3 regions of the Cellulomonas algicola genome follow, and region 3 is predicted to be linked to each of the others. Evidence: predicted binding sites of a transcription regulator. Region 3 holds the regulator's gene; each other region holds the start of a gene.

What was found. Region 3 encodes LexA, which represses DNA repair genes until DNA is damaged. Its sites were predicted from a motif close to TCGAACANNTGTTCGA; they were not measured.
Region 1: the regulator LexA is predicted to act here: its motif matches at 4,391-4,406, upstream of KOV94_RS17840 (replicative DNA helicase).
Region 2: the regulator LexA is predicted to act here: its motif matches at 5,779-5,794, upstream of imuA' (DnaE2-dependent mutagenesis accessory factor ImuA').

The regions. Positions count from the first base shown of each region.
Region 1 covers NZ_JAHKSJ010000028.1:34,666-41,541, forward strand. The annotation lists gene KOV94_RS17840 (replicative DNA helicase) at 870-4,361, opposite strand; gene KOV94_RS17845 (MATE family efflux transporter) at 4,639-6,000, shown strand; gene KOV94_RS17850 (helix-turn-helix domain-containing protein) at 6,020-6,876, opposite strand, start outside.
Region 2 covers NZ_JAHKSJ010000018.1:67,246-74,121, reverse strand. The annotation lists gene KOV94_RS20775 (PHP domain-containing protein) at 1-2,564, opposite strand, end outside; gene KOV94_RS14920 (DNA polymerase Y family protein) at 2,557-4,593, opposite strand; gene imuA' (DnaE2-dependent mutagenesis accessory factor ImuA') at 4,604-5,710, opposite strand; gene KOV94_RS14910 (YbhB/YbcL family Raf kinase inhibitor-like protein) at 5,908-6,447, shown strand; gene KOV94_RS14905 (YbaK/EbsC family protein) at 6,444-6,876, shown strand, end outside.
Region 3 covers NZ_JAHKSJ010000027.1:49,024-55,899, forward strand. The annotation lists gene hflX (GTPase HflX) at 1-861, shown strand, start outside; gene KOV94_RS17395 (ATP-dependent DNA helicase) at 897-3,017, shown strand; gene KOV94_RS17400 (L-lactate dehydrogenase) at 3,123-4,124, shown strand; gene KOV94_RS17405 (DUF7218 family protein) at 4,245-4,520, opposite strand; gene lexA (transcriptional repressor LexA) at 4,653-5,372, opposite strand; gene KOV94_RS17415 (LysM peptidoglycan-binding domain-containing protein) at 5,681-6,145, shown strand; gene nrdR (transcriptional regulator NrdR) at 6,554-6,876, shown strand, end outside.

The DNA of each region.
Region 1 (6,876 bases), on a different contig from region 3:
GACTCACGCTCGGATCTGGTGGGCTGGCCACCTCGTTCCGGCCGGCGTGACTGACGCGGGACGCTTCCGGCTCTCGCTGTCGACGCGCGTGTGCTTGCCGTTCGCGTTCGCGAACAGCGCCGCAGCGCCGCCGACGATGACGCCCCCACCGACCGGCTCGTTGGGGGCGTACGACGCCGGCGTCACAAACATCAGATACGGCCGACGGCGCACCACCGAAGGACTTGAGCTACGCCTGAACGGCCGCCAGGACTGGCTTCTCGATCCCTGGCGTGGCGGCGCACGCCCGAAGCGCATCCGCGATCGCCATCTTCTGCGTCGTGGTCGTGTCGGCGAGCAGTCGGCACGTGCCGCAGGGCGTCCGCGACGTCATCATCACAGCGATGGCGCGCGACCCCGGCGATCGCTACTCGACGCCTGCAGAACTCGACAGCGCCCACGGACGCCTCACGCCTCCGAGGCGCGTCTGGAGCCAGTTGCCCCCGCACCCGGGGCACACCGCGTGCTTTGAAGGAGTCCGTGGGACGTCCCACCTGACAGTGTGTGCCGTCCCCATCAGCGCCGGCGGTCGACACGAAGTGCAGGTCCGTCGAGCCAGCTCCGGACACAGGGTCGCGCTGCCGTGGACGACGTGCGCGCGAAGTGAAGTGCCGCGAGCCCTTCGTCGCACGTTCCGCAAGAACGCGTAGTGGCGCCGACGATGGACCTTGGGCGGCGCGATTCCCGTAGGAAGACGACTCGACCGTTCACGTGACGCCCCTGGCGGGCTTCTTTCGTCCCAGAACCGCCGCTCATCCCGCACGGTCCGTCCCACCGATTCCCCAAACGGCACCTCGTTCCCGAACTCGGTGGGCGCCGGCAGCCGATGCTCAGGCCTGCATGTCGACGAACCGCGAGTAGTGCCCCTGGAAGGCGACCGTGATGGTGTCGGTCGGGCCGTTTCGGTGCTTGGCGACGATCAGGTCGGCCTCGCCCGCGCGCGGCGACTCCTTCTCGTAGGCGTCCTCGCGGTGCAGCAGGATCACCATGTCGGCATCCTGCTCGATGCTGTTGTGGACGGCGATGCCGTTGGCGACGAAGTTGTGGGTGCCGAGGACGGTCGCGTCGAAGACCGGCTGCTCTCCCATCGGCTCGATGGCGACGACCTCGTCCCACAGCAGGTCGTTGACGGCCATGATCTCCAGGTCCTCGCTCCCGAGAACCTCGGCGATCCGGCCGAGTCGCTGCCGCGACGGCGCGTGCTTGCACATCGTCGACCCGCAGAACTGCGTGCCCAGGGCGGCAGCGAACTCGCGGTGCGTCATGCCGTTCTCCACGAGCAGCTGCCGCACGTCGTCCCACACCTGGCGCGGCACGGTGTCGACGTTCGGGTTACCGCTCTTCGCGCGGACGATCTCGAGCAACCGTTCCGCCTGGAGGCCGCGAGCGCCGTGCACGCCGATCTCCTGGAGGAACCGTCGCTGGTCGTCGACGCCGGAGATGTCGAGCGTGTACCCGTCCCGGTCGCCGGCCTTCGGCGTCGCCCTGCGGACGCGCGTCGAGATGCCGAAGCGCAGCAGCAGCCGCGACAGGTCGTCCACGAGCCGACGCGACGTGGAGGCGTAGTAGATGCGCCCGCCCTGACCGTTCGCGTTGACCGTCACTGAACCGTCGGTCGCCCAGATGTGCCGCAGGAAGAGCGCGATCTGCTCCTTCGGCAGGTGGAAGACCGCGTTCGGCACGAACTTCTCGTGGCTGCGCGCTCCGAAGAGGCCGAAGCCGTCGAGCCACTCGGCGATCGGGTTCCGCTTGCCGCGCGCCAGCCGGTACGGCGCGGGCAGACGCAGGGTCGTGACGCGGGCCGCCGCGTAGTCGTCGCGGATCGGCGTGATCCCGAACGCCGTCGCGGCGTCGGACACCGCCGACAGGTTCGCCTCGTCGATGGACGCGTACCGCACCGGCTGCCGCTTGACGAAGGAGCCGTCGCCGAGCAGGTGCGCGAGCATCACGACCGTGCGATCGTCCCACGCCGCCCGCTGCTCCGGGCCGGGCACGTGCCGCGGGACCCCGAGCCGCGATCCGACCTCGAGCTCGCCGAGCGGCGTCCAGCCCTCGTACGTGAGGAACGGATGGTTCGCGGTCGCGGTGACCTCCTTGCCGGAGGCGAGCCGCAGCCGGTAGACGGGCTTCACGCCGGTCGGGAAGACGTGCGTCATGTGACGACGGACGTACTGCAGCCGCTCGTCGAGCGCCCACACCGGCACGTCCTTCGCACCGAGCGCGTACAGCTCGCCGAGCGTCGTCTCCGCACCGGTGTCCGCGCGCAGGATCCGCGTGTCCTCCGTCAGACAGCCGGACTCGCGGAGGTCGCTCATCTGCGGCTTCTTGTCCGTGCGCTGCTCGGGACCACGGTTCAGCTGCGAGATGGCGATGACGGGGACCTCGAGCTCCTTCGCCAGCAGCTTGAGCGCTCGCGAGAACTCCGAGACCTCCTGCTGACGCGACTCGACGCGCTTGCCCGAGGTCATCAGCTGGAGGTAGTCGATGATGACGAGCTTGAGGTCGTGCCGCTGCTTGAGCCGCCGCGACTTCGCACGGATCTCCATGAGCGACATGTTGGGCGAGTCGTCGATGAACAGCGGCGCCTCGGAGATCTTGCCCATGGTCGCGGCGACCTTCGCCCAGTCGTCCTCGCCCATCTGACCCGTGCGCATCTTCTGCAGGTGCACGCGGGCCTCGGCGGACAGCAGACGCATCGTGATCTCGTTGCGGCTCATCTCGAGCGAGAACACGACGGACGTCATCCCGTGCTTGATCGACGCCGACCGCACGATGTCGATGCCGAGCGTCGAGTTGTGCGTCGGGATCATCGACCGGCTCGCGAGGTACAGGTGCGACTCGTGGTCGATCTGCACGCACCGCACGGGCACCGACTCGATCGGCTCGACGGACACGACGCGACGGCTCCGGCGGGCGACCTGCCGCGCCCTCTTGTGGGCGAGGTGCTTGTCCGCGTGCAGGAAGACGTCGTCGTCAGCCGTGAACCGAAGACCGTCGCGTCCGGCGTCGACCTGGTAGCCGAGCGAGTGGACGAGCTCGGCGACGTCACGGAGCAGCGCCTCGGGACCGGTGACGCGGATCGCCCCGTCGGGCTCGACGGCTCCGACCGCGTCCAGCACACCGGCGAGCAGGTCACGACGCTGGTGCTCCGCCGCCCGCAGGTACGGCGCCGGAATGCGGTCCGCGAGAGCAGCCGATCCGCGACCGCCGCGCACGGCGACCCTCATCGCGACCTCGTCGTCGACCTCCCCAGAGCCGACGGCCGCAGCGACACCGACCACGTACGGGTCGGCGTCGAGGTCGACCTCCGGCCGCACGAGCGGCCGTGCGAGCTCGACCCGCACCACCGCTGCGACCTCGCTGTCGAGGGCGCGGTGGATCGCCTCGGTGGTCTGGATTCCCGTTGTGCCGTCGCTCCGCGTCTCCCACTCGTGCTGGGCGTCGGCGACGATCTCCGTGCCGTCGTCGAACGTCACCCGGTAGCAGGGGCGACCCGTCATGGCGGGCGTCGCGGCGACGACCTGCGTCGGCGTGCCGTCGGCGGCGATCAGCCAGTCGCCGACGGCGACGTCGCCCATCGTCGTCCAGCCGGTCGGGGTGGGGAGCGGCGTGTCGAGGGCCAGCGCCTTGCCGATGGCCGGGCGGGCGGCCACGACGATCATCTGGCCGGGGTGCAGGCCGTTCGTCAGGCGGTCCAGGTCGGAGAAGCCCGTCGGGACGCCGATCATGCCCTCGCCGCGATGACCCGCGGCCTCGATCTCGTCGACCGTGCCGCCGATGATCTCGCCCAGCGGCAGGTAGTCCTCCGACGCGCGCCGCTCGGTGACGGCGTAGACCTCGGCCTGCGCGTTGTTGACGATCTCGTCGACGTCGCCACCGTCGGTGCCGTAGCCGAGCTGGACGATGCGCGTGCCGGCCTCGACGAGCTTGCGGAGGATGGCGCGCTCGCGCACGATCCGCGCGTAGTAGCCGGCGTTCGCGGCGGTGGGGACGGACGCGATGAGCGTGTGCAGGTAGGGCGCGCCGCCGATGCGGCCGATGTCGCCGCGCTTGGTGAGCTCGTCGGAGACCGTGATGGCGTCGGCGGGCTCGCCGCGGCCGTAGAGGTCGAGGATCGCGTCGTAGATCGCCTCGTGCGCGGGGCGGTAGAAGTCCGTGCCCTTGATCTGCTCGATGACGTCGGCGATGGCGTCCTTGGAGATCATCATGCCGCCGAGCACGGAACGCTCGGCGTCGAGGTCCTGCGGCGGGGTGCGGTCGAAGCCGCCGTTGCCGCGACCGGAGTCCGGGGGCGCCCCGTACTCGAGCTCCTCGATCGTCACTGGCCGCCCATCCCCGTCGTCCGTTACCGTCGAACATCTGTTCTAGCAGGGGCCACCGACAACCCCGCACGCTCGCACCGCACTCGCGTCCGGTCCTGCCTCGCCCGTGAGGTTAGGACGGTCCGAGCGGGGTTCCAAACGGGCCTGTGGACAACCCTGTGGGGTCTCCTGTGGACGGCGGCGGACCCGCTTGTGCACAGTCCGTGGACAGTCCTGTGGATACGGTGGATGAAAGAGTCCTCACGAACCCCTGACCGGCCCTGACGCTGTGCACGGCATGTGGATGCGAGAAAGGTTGGACGAGATTTCATCTGACGGACATCACACGTCCGCCGTCGATCGGCAGATTCTGTCCCTCGCCGTCCCGGCGCTCGGTGCGCTCGTCGCGGAGCCGCTCTTCGTCCTCGTCGACTCCGCGGTCGTCGGCCACCTGGGGACGGCGTCCCTCGCCGGTCTCGCACTGGCGTCGACCGTGCTCGTCACGGTGGTCGGCCTGTGCGTCTTCCTCGCGTATGCCACCACGGCGGCCGTCGCGCGACGGCTCGGTGCGGGCGACCGCGGCGGTGCGCTGCAGGTCGGCGTCGACGGCATGTGGCTCGCGCTCGGCCTGGGCATCGCGCTCGGCGCCCTCACGTGGCTCGCGGCCCCCTGGCTGATCGGCGCGCTCGGTGCGACCGGTGAGACCGCGCACCAGGCCGTCGTCTACCTGCGCTCGTCGGCTCCCGGTCTGCCCGGGATGCTCCTGGTCCTCGCCTCGACGGGCGCGCTCCGCGGCCTCCAGGACACGCGCACACCGCTGGTCGTCGCCACGGCCGGCGCCGTCGTGAACGCGGTCCTCAACGTGGTCCTCGTCTACGGCGCGCACCTCGGCATCGCGGGCTCCGGGTTCGGCACCGCGCTCACGCAGCTCGCCATGGGCGCCGTCCTCGGGGGCGTCGTCGTCCGCGGTGCCCGCGCCGCCGGCACCCGGCTGACCCCGCACGCGGCCGGCCTGTGGGCGAACGCCCGCGCCGGAGCGCCGCTGCTGGTCCGGACGCTCACGCTGCGCGCCGCGATCCTGCTGACCGTCTGGGTCGCGACCGCGCTCGGAGCGACCACCCTCGCCGCCCACCAGGTCGTCAACGCCGTCTGGGGGCTCGCCGCGTTCGCCCTCGACGCCCTCGCGATCGCCGCGCAGGCCCTCGTCGGGCACGCGCTCGGCGCCGCCGACGTCCCTCGCACCCGCGCGCTCCTGCGCCGCACGCTCCAGTGGGGCGTCGGCGCGGGGGCGGTCCTCGGGCTCGTCCTGGGCGGCGCGTCGTGGCTGTACGTCCGGGCGTTCACGACGGACCCCGACGTGCAGCGCGCCGCCGTCGTGGCCCTCGTCGTCGCGGCCGTCACGATGCCGATGGCCGGGTGGGTCTTCGTGCTCGACGGCGTCCTCATCGGCGCGGGCGACGGGCGGTTCCTCGCCTGGGCGGGCGTCCTCACGCTCGTCGCCTACGTGCCGGTCGCGCTGGCCGTGCGCGGGTGGGCGCCCGACGGCGTCGCCGGTCTCGCCTGGCTCTGGGCGGCGTTCGCGGGCGTCTTCATGCTGGCCAGGGCCCTGACCACCGGCTGGCGCGCCCGCGGCACCGCGTGGATGGTGACCGGCGCCTAGCCCCAAGACGCGCCGCGCGTCAGGCGCCTGCCGACTCCGCCGCGTACCGGGAGGCGAACGCGCCCGGCGTCATGCCCGTGACGCGGCGGAAGTCGCGCGACAGGTGCGGCTCGTCGGCGTACCCGAGCCGCGCGGCGACGTCGGCGACCGTCGTGCCGCCCGCGCGCAGCAGGCCCGCCGCCTCGTGCAGCCGACGCCGCTGCACCAGCCACTTCGGCGAGAGCCCCAGCCGCCGCCGCGTCAGACGCTGCAACGACCGCTCCGTCATGCCGAACCGGTCGCACAGCTGGGCGACGCGCAGCAGCTCGGGGTCGTGCTCGACGGCGTCGACGATCGCGTTGACCTGCCGACCCTCGTCGTCCACGGGCAGCCACCGCCGGAGGAAGTCCCCGACCAGGTCCGTGGCCGCGCCCTGCCGCGACTCGTCCGCCGGGTCGGGCGTCATCTCCGCGCGCACGCGCGCGACCAGCGCCTCCGCGTCGGCCGGAGCGGTCGTCGTCGCCAACGCCGGCCCGAGGTCACCGTGCCGGCCCCTCCACGCCGCGACCGTCCCGCCCGTCAGCAGCGCGCCCGCCGATGGCTGGAGCAGCACGCCGACCGCCCAGCCGCTGCCGGTCAGCGTCGTCGTCGAGAGCCCGGGCGCCACCCCGTAGAACCGCGCGTACTCGTCCGCGACCACGATCAGGCAGACGGGGTACTGCAGCACCTGCTGCACGGCCGACCCGCCGCCGGGCACGTGCCACGTCGGCACCCAGTACCGCCGCACCAGGTCCGCGAGGTCGGGCTCGGGCGCCCACCGTCCGATGCGGAACGACCGGTCCGCCGGGTCGACGAGGTGCGCGCGCTCGACCTCGTCGACGGCCGCGCCCCCGACCG
Region 2 (6,876 bases), on a different contig from region 3:
GAGTTGCCCTGGATCGGCCCGGGCCGGATGAGCGCGACCTCGATGACGATGTCGTAGAACGTGCGCGGTCGCAGCCGTGGCAGCGTCCCCATCTGCGCACGTGACTCCACCTGGAACACCCCGACGGTGTCCGCCGCGCTCAGGAGGTCGTAGACGCGTGCGTCCTCGGCGGGCAACGCGTGCAGGTCGAGCTTCTCCCCCTCGTGCTTCTCGACGTCCGTGAACGCGAGCCGCAGCGCCGTGAGCATCCCGAGGCCCAGCAGGTCGAACTTCACGAGTCCCGCGTCGGCGCAGTCCTCCTTGTCCCACTGCAGGACCGTGCGCCCCGGCATGCGCGCCCACTCCACCGGGCACACCTCGATCACGGGCCGGTCGCACATCACCATCCCGCCCGAGTGGATCCCGAGGTGGCGTGGCAGACGCAGGAACCGGTCCGCGAGGTCGACGACGTGCTCCGGGATCTCGTCGAGGTCGCTCGCCGCGGGCGGCAGCACCGCGGGGACGACGTCGTGGCCGTCGGACGTCGCGAGCCCCGGCACCTCGGTCCCGCGCGGTGAGCGCGTCAGCACCGGCGGCGGCTCGTAGGTGTTGCCCCACATCGACGCCTTGGCACGGCGCCGCTCGTCGCGCGCCGTGCTGACGGCCGTGGCCCGGTCGTGCGGCTCACCCCCCGAACCGTGGCCCTCCGGCGGCCACAGTCCGACGTGCCCGTCGTGCGGGCGGTCGGGGCGGCCCGGCGATCCGGCGCGGCCGTCGTGCGGGCGTTCCGGTCGACCGGGCGATCCGGCACGGCCGTCGTCCGGTCGACCGGGCGACCCGGCACGGCCGTCGTGCGACCGGTCGGGACGGCCCGCCGCCGGAACCCCCTGCGGTCCGGCGGCGGGGGTCTCGGCGGACCGCCGCCGGCCCGACGGTCCCGGCGGGGCGGGCGGCGGCGGTGTCGGGCGCGCCGGCGACGGGGGTGCCGGCGGGGGTGCCGGTGCGGGCTCCGGCGGACGCAGACTGCCCCAGCGCTCGATGGACTTGGCCCACGCGTCCTGCTGGCCGGCGTCGTACCCGAGGGCCCGGGCCGCGTCGCGGATCGCGGAGCGCGGCCGGTACGAGATGACGTTGGCGACCTGCGCGGCGTGCGACCGGCCGTGCTTCTCGAAGACGTACTGGATGACCTCCTCGCGGCGCGCGGACTCGATGTCGACGTCGATGTCCGGCGGCCCGTCACGCTCGGGTGCGAGGAACCGCTCGAACAGCAGCCCGTGCCGCACCGCGTCGACGGCCGTGACGCGCAGCGCGTAGCAGACCGCCGAGTTCGCGGCCGAGCCGCGGCCCTGCGCGAGGATCCCGTGGTCGCGGCAGAACTTCACCAGGTCGTAGACGACGAGGAAGTACCCCGGGAACCCGAGGTCCTCGATGACGCGGAGCTCGTGCGCGAGCTGCGCGTACGCGCCGGGCACGCGCTCGTCGTCGGGCGGCCCGTACAGCTCGAGCGCGCCCTGCCGGACGAGCTCGCGCAGCCACGTCGCCTCGGTGTGCCCGTCCGGGACCGGGTACGGCGGCAGCTGCGGTGCGACGAGCGACAGGTCGAACGCGCACTCGGCCGCGAGCGCCGCGGCCGTGCCGACCGCCGACGGGTGCCGCCGGTGCAGCGCGAGCATCTCCTCCGCGGACCGCAGGTGCGCGACGGGGGCCGCGGGCAGCCACCCGTCGAGGTCCTCGACGGACGAGCGGGCCCGGACGGCCGCGAGCGCCGCGGCGAGGTCCGCGTCGCGCGGCGTCGCGTAGTGCACGTTGCCCGTCGCGACGAGCGGGAGGCCCGCGTCGGCGGCGAGCGACGCGAGCGCGTCGGCCCGCTCGGAGTCGTAGGGGTCGGCCGACGCGGTGACCTCGACGGCGACGTTGTCCCGGCCGAACAGCGCGACGAGCCGGTCCAGCTCGGTGCGTGCGGCGTCCAGACCCCCCGGTGCGACCCCGCCGACGCCCGACGGGTCGCCGCCCGCGAGCGCGCGCCGCACGGAGCCCTTGCGGCAGCCCGTGAGCACGAGCCACTGGCCCGCGGCGTTCGCGGCGAGCTCCTCCAGCCGGTAGTCCGCGGCACCCTTCTCCCCCGTGCGCAGGTGCGCCTCGGCGATCGACCGGGACAGCGCCCGGTACCCCGCGGGTCCGCGCGCGAGCACCAGGAGGTGGGACGCGCGCGGGTCGGGCACGCCCGTCGGCAGGTCGAGCACCGGCAGCCCCGGGGTGGCGCGCGTGCGCTCCCGCGCGTGCTTGCGGCCGTCGGGGGCGGGCAGGTGCAGCTCGGCGCCGAACGCGGTGGGCAGCCCGACGGCCTTCGCGGCCTGCGAGAACCGGACGACGCCGTACAGCCCGTCGTGGTCGGTGAGCGCGAGCGCGCCGAGCCCGAGCCGGGCGGCCTCCGCGGCGAGCTCCTCGGGCTGGCTCGCGCCGTCGAGGAAGCTGAACGCCGAGTGCACGTGCAGCTCGGCGTACCGCGGCGGGAAGGAGGCCCGCGACGTGCGGGAGACGTCAGGTACCGCCGAGCGGTCGGGCGCCAGCCAGTTGTCAGTCATACGTCGCCTCGCACGTCCAGCCGTCCGCGTCGCCGGCGAGCAGCACCGCGTCACCGTCGTCGAACGCGACCTGCAGGTGCCCGCGCACGCCGCCCCGTCCTCCGGTCCCCCACCAGCGCTCGCTCGACAGCCACGGGCCCGCCCACCCGACGACCGCCCGCTCGCGCACTCCGCCCGGCTCGCCGGGTCCGTCGTCCGACGCGACACCCGCACCCGGTCGCGGCCCGCCGGACGGCCACCCGTCGGACGCCAGGAACCCGTCGGCCGACGTGAGACCGCCCGACGAGGGGAACCGCGCGGACGAGCCGGGACGAGCCGACGGCGCGAGCCGAGCGGACGACGGGAGGTGGCCCGACGAGCCGTCTGCGGACGACGTCCGGTACGCCGACGGACGTGCCGTCCCACCGGGACCCCACGCGCCCGGTCCTGCCGAGCGCGCCGACGCCCGCGCCCCCGACGGCACGTCGGCGTCCGACGCGAGCGGCCAGCGGACCGTCGCGGGCTCGCCGCGCAGCCCGACGCGGACGTCGAGGACCACGGGCCGCCCGGCGGCGTCGCGCACGTCGACAGGGAGCGGACGTGCGAGGACGGTCGCGGGAGCCGGGTCCGGCAGCCGCCCGGGCCACGGGAGGTCGGCGGCGCGCACGGCCTGCGTCTGCTCGCCCCACGGCTGCAGGTGCACCTGGTCGCGCACACCGCGACCGCCCTGGAGCGTCGCGGTGAGCACGCCCTGCCCGCCGACGATCCCCTGCACGCGGTCGAGCGCGCGGTGCGCCCGCAGGTCGCCGCCCGACGGGCCGCCCCACAGCCGGCCCTGCTCCGCACCCGCAGGGGCGACGTCGAGCGCGGTGACGGCGAGCCGCACGAGCGTCACGGGCCGGACGTCGTCGTCGACCCACGGCTCGTCGACGAGGTCGTCGAACGCCCACGGGTCCTGCGACCCGTCGCGCGCGGCCCGGGCACGTGCGGCGCGCGCACGGGCCGCACGGACGCGCTCGGGGGCGTCCTGCGCGCGGCTGCGGGCGGTCGCGACGGCCGTGGACGACAGCCAGCTCTCGAGCTGCCAGCGGATGCGGTCGGTGATGCGCTGCGGCGTCAGCCCGCCGAACCCGCCGAGGTCGGTGCGCCAGGTGCGGACCAGGTCGGTGCCGTCGTCGGTGCGCGCGGCGATCTGCATGCGCCCGCACGACACGGACCGGTGCACGAGCTGCGCGTGCAGGTCCTCGGCCAGCCGGCGGCCGGCGAACGTCGCGGTGTCGACCCGGTCGACGGGCGGGTCGAGCTCGGCGACGACCTCGAGGTCGGCCTCGGGGCGGCGACGGGCCGGTGGGCGCTCGTCGTCGCCGCGCGCGAGCGTCTGCGCCCACACGCCGAGCCGCCCGAAGCGCGCGTGCACGTCCCCGGTCGGCAGCGCGGCGAGCTGCCCGAGCGTGCGCAGGCCGAGCCGGTGCAGCAGGTCGACGAGGTCGGCGACCTGCTGGGCGGCGTCCTCGGTGACGGCGGCGTGCACGAGCTCGGTGACCCCGCGTGCGGCGAGGAACGCGGGCGACGAGCCCGGCGGCACGACGGCCCCGGTGCGCGCGGCGACGACCGCGGCGAGCAGCCCGTCGGCGGTGCCGACCGCGCTCTCGTGCCCCGCGCGCGCGGCGACGGCGTCGACGAGCCGCTCCGCGAGCACGTCCTCCGACCCGTGGTACCGGGTGGCACCCCCGGCGGGCAGCAGCAGCAGACCGGCGCGCACGACCTCGATCCCGGCGACGACGGTCTCCGCGGCGCTCGCGACCGGCTCGAACAGGCGCACGTCGCGCGCGTCGTCGGCGGGCAGCAGCACGAGCTCGGGGCAGCACCCCTGCGCCTGCCGACGCCGCATGCCGCGACGGACCCCCTCGACGCGCGCGAGCGCCGAGACGGCGGTGACGCGCCGGCCGTCGTGCACGGCGGCGGGCAGGTGCGCGGGGACCTCGTCGGCGGTGGTCGCGGCGACGACGGGCCAGTCGGGGACCCAGAGGACGGTGGTGCGGGTGCTCACGACGCGCCTCTCAACCCACGAGCCGCAGGCCGACGGCCGGCTGCTGCTCGTCGACGACCTCGGGCGGCACGACCGTCGCCGCGGGCGGCGCGACGGGGACGGACGGGCTGTCCGCCGACAGCGGCAGCGTGACGTCCACGGACAGCGGCACGGCCGACCCGCCGCGCCCCGACCGTGTGACGCGCAGCTCGTGCGTGCGCAGCCGCCCGTCCCCCGCGCCGACGCCCCACCAGCGGCCCGCCTCGACGGTCAGCACCGTCGACGCGCCCGGCCACGCGACGCTCGACAGCAGCACCGCGCCGCGGTCGCGCGCCCGCGCGGACAGCCGGCGCCGGTCGGTGTCGGTGAGCACGGTGTCCGGCCCGACGAGCACCACGTCGATGCCGTCGACGAGCGCCGCGACGACGGTCGCGGCGTCCTGGCCCGGCCGCGGCACGAGCGCGAGCCGTTCGAGCGCCACCCCGGCCTCCGCGGCGGCGAGCAGCCCCACGGTCGGCTGCCCCACGACGGCCGCCCACGCCCCGCCCGCGCAGGCGTGCGCGAGCATCGCCAGGACGAGCGAGGTCGATCCCACGACGGCCGTCGTCGCACCGCGGCGCAGCCCGTCAGGCAGCAGCGGCGCGAGCCGGTCCGGGACGGGCAGCGGCGGCCGCTCGGCGGCGAGCACCCCGGCGGGCCGGGGCACGGACGTGGTCGGGTGCGACCGTGCCCACGCCTCGTCCGCGGCCCGCGACGACAGGGTGCGGTCGGCGGGGGCGGTGTGCGGCGACGCGGTGTGGTCGACGGGCACGCCGTGCGGCGACACGGCACGGTCGGTGGGCACGGCGCCGGGCGTCGCGGACGCCGTGGACCGGTCGGCACGGTGCGTCGGCAGCAGACCCGACGACGGACGTGTCGCCCCGCGCACCGGGTCCGCCGCGAACGGCACGGGCGCGCCGCCGGCCGGCGTGGACCCGGTCTCCGACCCGTGCCGGGTGCCCGCGGCAGGGCTCGCGGACGGCTCGGCCGGGCGCGTCCCGACCCGGACGCTGCGTGCCCCGGTCCGCAGCTCGGCGTGCGCCAGCACGGCCCGGGCCAGCTCGACCCGTGCCTGCTCGGACAGCACGCTCGCCGCCATCGGCACCCACCTCCAGCACGCACGTACACCGCTGTGACCTGCGGCGACGTTCGTGATCTCGCATCCGATCGAACATCTGTTCGAAGTATCTCAGTAGACGCTGACACCCGGAGGCGTGTCAATCCGAGCCACCCGCCCGGGCGATCGCCAGGCCTGGACCGCGCGCACCGCACGCCCCGCCGGGCGATGATGACGCGATGACCTCGCTGACCCGCCCCGTCGCCCCCGACCCGTACTCGCTGCTGCCCGCGGTGCCGTCGTTCGAGCTGCGCAGCGACGACGTCACGCACGGCGACCGCCTCCCCGACGCGCACACGAACACCCCGGCCGGCGCCAACGTGTCGCCGCACCTGGCGTGGTCGGGCTTCCCGCCCGAGACGCGCTCGTTCGTCGTGAGCTGCTTCGACCCGGACGCCCCCGGCCCGGCGGGCTGGTGGCACTGGACGCTCGTGGACGTGCCCGCGACGACGACCGAGCTCGCGACGGGCGCGGGGACCGCCGGCAGCACGACGCTGCCCGACGGGGCCTTCGCGCTGCGCGGCGACGACGGCGAGCCCGCCTACGTCGGCGCTGCTCCCCCGCCCGGGGACCAGGTGCACCGGTACTTCTTCGTCGTGCACGCGCTCGACACCGACTCGCTCGGCGTCGGACCGGACGCGATGCCGGGCGCGGTGAACACCGCCGTCGTGTTCCACACGCTCGCGCGTGCCGTGCTCGTCGGGACGTACCAGCGGTGACGGCGGACCCGACGACGACGCTCGGCTCGCTGACCTGGGTCCGCGCGCTCGACCGCCCCGACCTGCTGGCCGACCCGGTGCGCGCCGCGGTCGAGGCGTGGGCCGCCGCCGACGACCGCGTCGCGGACGCCGTGGTGGTCACCGAGATCGACCCCGACCTGGCGGACACCGCGGCGCTCACGGCCGCCTACGACCTGCCGCCGGCGGCGTCGGCGAACTGCGTGCTGGTGGCAGGCCGCCGCGAGGGCGACGAGCGCGTCGCCGCGGCTGTCGTGCGTGCGACGACCCGGGCGGACGTCAACAACGCCGTGAAGCGGCTGCTGGACGTGCGCAAGGCGTCGTTCCTGCCGACGGACCGCGCGGTCGCGGAGTCGGGGATGGAGTACGGCGGCATCACGCCGCTCGGCCTGCCGGCGGACTACCGGGTGC
Region 3 (6,876 bases):
ATGTCCCGGCAGGCCGGTGGCCAGGTCGGCGGCGCCGGCGCCGGTATGGGTTCGCGCGGTCCCGGTGAGACGAAGATCGAGCTCGACCGTCGCCGGATCCGCAACCGCATGGCCAAGCTGCGCCGCGAGATCGCGGCGATGGAGCCGGCCCGGCTCACCAAGCGCGCGTCCCGTCGCAAGAACGCGATCCCGTCGGTCGCGATCGCGGGCTACACCAACGCCGGCAAGTCGTCGTTGCTCAACCGGCTGACCAACGCCGGGGTGCTCGTCGAGAACGCGCTGTTCGCGACGCTGGACCCGACGGTCCGCCGCGCCGAGACGACCGACGGGCGCGTCTACACGCTCGCCGACACCGTCGGGTTCGTGCGGGCGCTCCCGCACCAGCTCGTCGAGGCGTTCCGGTCGACGCTCGAGGAGGTCGCCGACGCCGACCTCATCCTGCACGTGGTCGACGCGTCCCACCCCGACCCGGAGGGGCAGATCGCGGCCGTGCGGCACGTGTTCGCCGACATCCCGGGCGCGATGGACGTGCCCGAGATCATCGTGCTGAACAAGGCCGACCGGGCGTCCGACGAGGCGATCACGCGGCTCCGGTCGCGCGAGGTGCACTCGGTCGTCGTGTCCGCCCACACGGGCGAGGGCGTCGAGGAGCTCCAGGCCCTCATCGCGGACCAGCTGCCGCGTCCCGGCGTGGCCGTCGACGTCGTCGTCCCGTACGACCGCGGTGACCTGGTCAGCCGGGTGCACGAGCACGGTGACATCGACCACGAGGAGCACACGGCCCACGGCACCGCGCTGCGCGCGCGCGTCGACCAGCAGCTCGCGGCCGAGCTCACCGCGGCGGCAGTCCGGACCGCCTGACCGGCGGCGTGGGTGACCGCGACTACGCTGTCGCGGTGCCCGATGCGGAACCGACGGTCGACGACCTCCTGGACCTCGCCGTCGGCGCCCTCGGCGGCGCCCGCCGCGACGGTCAGCACGCGATGGCGCAGGCCGTCTCGCGGTCCCTCGAGACCGGCGAGCACCTGCTCGTCCAGGCGGGGACCGGCACCGGGAAGTCGCTCGGCTACCTCGTCCCCGCGGTCCGGCACGCGGTGCTCGCGGACGAGCACGTCGTCGTCTCGACCGCGACGCTCGCACTCCAGCGGCAGGTCGTCACGCGCGACCTGCCGCTCGTCGCGGACGCGCTCGCACCCCGGCTGCCCCGCCGACCGCACATCGCGCTCCTCAAGGGCTGGCACAACTACCTGTGCGTGCACAAGGTCGCGGGCGGGTACCCCGAGGACGAGCCCGGCACGCTGTTCGACCTCGGCGACCACGCGGGCGCGGCGGACCACCCCGCACCCGCCGGGGCCGGACGACGCGACGGCAGCGAGTCGCTCGGCGAGCAGATCCTGCGGCTCCGCGAGTGGGCCGAGGAGACCGACACGGGCGACCGCGACGACCTCGTCCCCGGCGTGACCGACCGCGCGTGGCGGCAGGTGTCGGTGACCTCGCTCGAGTGCCTCGGCACGCGCTGCCCGATGATCGAGGAGTGCTTCCCCGAACGTGCGCGGGCGTCGGCGCGCGAGGCGGACGTCGTCGTGACGAACCACGCGATGCTCGGCATCGCCGCCTCCGGCTCCCCGGGCGTGCTGCCCGAGCACGACGTGCTCATCGTCGACGAGGCGCACGAGCTCACCGACCGCGTCACCGCGCAGGCGACGTCCGATCTCTCGTTCGCGACCGTCGACCACGCCGCACGCCTCGCGCGCCGGCACGGGGGAGTGCCGACGACCGACCTCGACGCGGCCGCGCAGGCGCTTGCGGCGGTGCTCGTCGAGCTGCCCGAGGGCCGGTTCCCCGACGGGCTGCCCGACGCCGCGCGCGATGCCGTCGCCGCGGTCCGCGACGCGTCGCGCACCCTGCTGAGCGCGCTCAAGCCCGACTCGACCGCGGGGCGTCCGGCCGCCCCCGACGGCGGGCTGAAGATGGCCGCGTCCGCGATGCTCGCGCTCTTCGAGGTCGCCGACCGCATGGCCGCCGACCCCGAGGACAACCGCCACACGGTCCTGTGGTGCGCGCGCGGCGAGGACCGGCGCGGTGGCGTCCTCACGCGCCTGCACGCCGCACCGCTCGCGGTGAACGGCCTCATCCGCACGCACCTGCTCGGCGGGCGGACGGGCGTCCTCACGTCGGCGACGCTGTCGCTCGGCGGCTCGTTCGACCCGGTCGCCCGGTCCGTCGGGCTCGAGGTCCGGCCGGACGCCGAACCCGTCGGCCCGTCGCGTCTGCCGGGTGCGCAGGACGACGCCGACGCGCTCGACGTCGCGGCCGGCACCGACGCGGCCGACGACCCCGGGTCGCTCACCTGGCACGGCCTCGACGTCGGCAGCCCTTTCGACTACGCCCGGCAGGGGATCCTCTACGTCGCGCGCCGGCTGCCCCCGCCCGGGCGTGAACCCGCGACGGACGCGCAGCTGGACGAGATCGAGGCGCTCGTCCGTGCGGCGGGCGGGCGCACGCTCGGGCTCTTCTCGTCGCGCCGCGCCGCCACGGCGGCCGCGCTCGCGATGCGGGAACGGCTCGACGTGCCGGTGCTGCTGCAGGGCGACGACCAGCTCCCGACGCTCGTCGCGCAGTTCGCCGCCGACGAGCCGACGTGCCTGTTCGGCACGCTGTCGCTGTGGCAGGGCGTCGACGTGCCCGGACCCGCGTGCCGCCTCGTCCTCATCGACCGCATCCCGTTCCCGCGCCCGGACGACCCCGTGCGCTCGGCCCGGACCGAGGCGGTCGCCGCGGCGGGCGGCAACGGCTTCATGTCCGTGTCCGCGACGCACGCCGCGCTGCTGCTCGCGCAGGGCGCGGGACGTCTGGTCCGCACGACCGAGGACCGCGGCGTCGTCGCCGTCCTGGACCCGCGGCTCGTCACCGCGCGCTACGGCGAGTTCCTCGCCCGGTCGCTGCCGGGCTTCTGGCGGACCACCGAGCGCGACGTCGCCGTGTCCGCCCTGCGCCGCCTCACCGGGGACGACTAGCCTCAGAGCTGCGCCGACGTGCGGCGCCGGTGCTCGTGGCCGGCGCCGACGCGCACCCCGACCGACCCGGACCCGGGCGGTCGCACGACGACGCGGGAGACCCCCATGACCGAGACCCCTGACCTCGACGACGCCGTGACGCCGCACGTCCCGCGCCGCCGGACGTCCAAGCTCGCGATCGTCGGGGCGGGCGCCGTCGGGTCGACGATGGCCTATGCCGCCCTCATGCGCGGTGCGGCCCGCACGGTCGCGCTCTACGACATCAACAAGGCCAAGGTGCAGGCGGAGGCGCTCGACCTCGGGCACGGCATCCAGTTCATGCCGATGGCCCAGGTCGTCGGGTCGGACGACATCGCGGTGTGCGCCGACGCCGACATCGTCATGTTCACCGCCGGAGCGAAGCAGAAGCCCGGCCAGACGCGCCTCGACCTCGCCGAGGCCACCATCTCGCTCGTCCGGAAGGTCCTCCCGGCCGTCGTCGAGGTCGCGCCCGACGCGACGTACGTCATGGTCACCAACCCGGTCGACGTCGTGACGTACGCCGCGCTGCGCATCTCGGGGCTGCCTCCGTCGCGGCTGTTCGGCTCCGGGACCGTCCTCGACTCGTCGCGGCTGCGCTACCTCATCGCGCGCGAGACGGGCGTCGCGGTGCAGAACGTCCACGCGTACGTCGCGGGCGAGCACGGCGACAGCGAGCTGCCGCTCTGGAGCTCTGCGAGCATCGGCGCGGTGCCGCTGCTCGAGTGGAACGGCCTCGGCGGGCGCGGCGGCGCGCTGACCTCCGAGGTGCGCGAGCGGATCGCGCGCGAGGTCGTCGACTCCGCCTACCAGATCATCGAGGGCAAGGGCGCCACCAACTACGCGGTCGCGCTCGCCGGGTCGCGCATCATCGAGGCGGTCCTCAACGACGAGTCCCGCATCCTGCCCGTGTCGTCGCTGCTCGACGACTACTACGGGATCTCCGACGTGTGCCTCTCCGTCCCCGCCGTCGTCGGCGCCAAGGGGGTCGAGGACCGGCTCGCGGTGCCGATGTCGGCCGACGAGCTCGCCGGCCTGCGACGCTCCGCCGAGGCCGTCAAGGACGTCGCGCGCCAGTTCGGGTTCTGACCTCGTCGCCTGCTCGCCGGTCGATCTCGCGGCGCCGGGGCGCGCTGTCGCGCGTGGCGGCGCCGCGGGTCGTGGCGAGCGGGTGTGCGGCGATCGCCGCACACCCGGTTCCGATGGGCGTCAGTGCGACCGCAGCGCGTCGATGAGCTCCGACTTGCGCATGCGCGACCGCCCCTCGATGCCGACGTCCGCCGCCTTCTTGCGCAGGTCGTCGACCGTCCAGTCGTCGTAGTCGCCCGAGCGGCCGCCCTTGCGGCTGACGGCCGACCGTGACGAGCCGGCGGCGGCGTTGGCGATGCGCGCCGACTTCTCCTTGCTGTTCCCCTCGTCGCGCAGCCGCTCGTAGAGCTGCGCGTCCTTCACGCTGGGGCCGGGGTCTCGCATCCGTCCGGGCATCGTGGCTCCTCGGTCGAGGTCCGGGGCGTCGTCCTCACCCCGGACCAGCGTCGCGCCGACCTCGCCGAGCCGCACGCGCGCGACATCGGCGTCCACCGGTCTCGTGTCCGCGCGGACGAGCGCGGCCGGACGTCAGAGGCTGCGCAGGACGGAGACGACCCGGCCGAGGATCGTCGCCTCGTCGCCGACGATCGGCGCGTAGGCCGCGTTGTGCGGCATCAGCCAGACGTGACCGTCGGCCCGGCGCAGCGTCTTGACGGTCGCCTCGCCGTCGATCATGGCCGCGACGATCTCGCCGTTCTCCGCGACCGGCTGGCGGCGCACGACGACCCAGTCGCCGTCGCAGATGGCGGCGTCGATCATCGAGTCGCCCGCGACGCGGAGCAGGAACAGCTCGCCGTCACCGACGAGCTGGCGCGGGAGCGGGAACACGTCCTCGACGACCTGGTCGGCCAGGATCGGGCCGCCCGCGGCGATCCGGCCGACGACCGGGACGTAGGACGGGCTGGGCACCTGCTCGTCGTCCCCGGTGACGGGTGCGGAGAAGGGCGTGCGGGTGCCGTCGGGCGCGGTCCAGGTGGACACGCCGCGCGAGTCGTCGGGGTGGACGACCTCGATCGCGCGCGGTCGGTTCGGGTCGCGGCGCAGGTAGCCCTTGCGCTCGAGGGCCGTGAGCTGGTGCTTGACGCTCGACGGGCTCGTGAGGCCGACGGCCTCGCCGATCTCGCGCATGCTCGGCGGGTAGCCGCGCGACTCGACCGACGCCCGGATGGTGTCGAGCACGAGGCGCTGGCGCGCGGTGAGACCGTCGGCCCCGTCCGGGCCGTCGGGGAGCGCGTGGACGGTCGCCACCCGGTCCTGTGTGCCGGTCGTGGTGTCCCCGCTGGTGCTCACTGCAGCCCTCCTGACGTCGTCGGCCGGTCGCCGCCTGCTCGGTGCCGGACCGTGCGCACCGCTGCTGACCTGCGTCCGGACCGGGCGGACCCGGGCGGTGTCAGTGGTCGGTGGTGCGCTTGTCCTGCGCGGCCAGCCTAGGCAGTGCGAGCAGCCAGATCAAACATCTGTTCGATCTCGTCTGGACGCGTGTCGGAGCCGGGTGGTAGACATCGTACAGACGTTCGACGAACAGACGTTCGAACCAGAAGGAGCGGAGAGTCGACATGAGCGCTGCGGTGCTGTCGCCGGCGGGGCCGGGAACGGTGCGTCCGAACCTGCGGGTCGTCCGGTTGTCGACGCCGCCTGCACCCCGCTCCGTCGCGCCGGCGGGTCGGACACCGGTCGCGACCGGTGCCGGGCGTGACGACGCGCGTGTCCGGGCGACCGCGGAGCAGGCGCCGCTGCAGCTGACCGCACGCGGTCGTCTCGTGGTCGTCGTCCTCGGCCTGCTGCTCGCGATCGGTGTCTCGACGATCGCCGCGCGGGCGTCGGCGGACGGTCCGGTGAGCTCCGCGGTCGAGGTCACGCGTCACGTCGTCCTCGAGGGGGAGACGATGTGGGGCCTCGCGCAGCAGGTCGCCGCGCCGGGGGAGGACGTGCGCGACGTCGTCCTCGAGCTGGTGCGTCTCAACGACCTCCCCAACGCCGGTCTGATGGCGGGCCAGGAGATCCTCCTGCCGCGCTCCTGAGTCTCGGCGGCGCCCCTGCGGGGAAGGCGGGGGCGCCGCTGGGAGGAGCGTTGACGAGGGGGCTGTGGCTCAGTAGGTTAGGCTTACCTCATCGAACGGGCTGGGGGGCTCGTCGAGGTGTGGCCGAGGTGGTGCTCGCATCGCCCCGCGCCGCAGCACCGCGCCGGACCGAGGCGAGTCGGTCCGTGATCTGGGACGCGAGTCCCCAGGGAGGCGGCCGCGACGAGCGGCCGCCTCCCTGCACGCGGGTGCCCGACTCCGCGACCTCGCCCCCGCGCGACCGGGCGGTCGATCGAGTGGTCAGGTCTGCGCGCCTTGCGACGCCGTAGGACGGTGTCCTAGCGTCGCCGGGACGAGGACGAGCGGGGTCAGGGGACTCGCTGTCCGTGACAGCGAGGAGACATCGCGGTGCACTGCCCGTTCTGCCGACACCCGGACTCCCGTGTCGTCGACTCCCGCACGTCGGACGACGGCTCGTCCATCCGCCGTCGCCGCCAGTGCCCGCAGTGCAACCGGCGGTTCACGACCGTCGAGACCGCGAGCCTCTCGGTCGTCAAGCGCTCGGGGGTCACCGAGCCCTTCAGCCGCGAGAAGATCGCCAACGGCGTCCGCAAGGCGTGCCAGGGACGTCCGGTGAGCGAGGACGACCTCGCGCTGCTCGCGCAGCGCGTCGAGGAGACGCTCCGCGCGTCGGGCTCGGCCGAGATCGACGCGTACGAGATCGGGCTGGC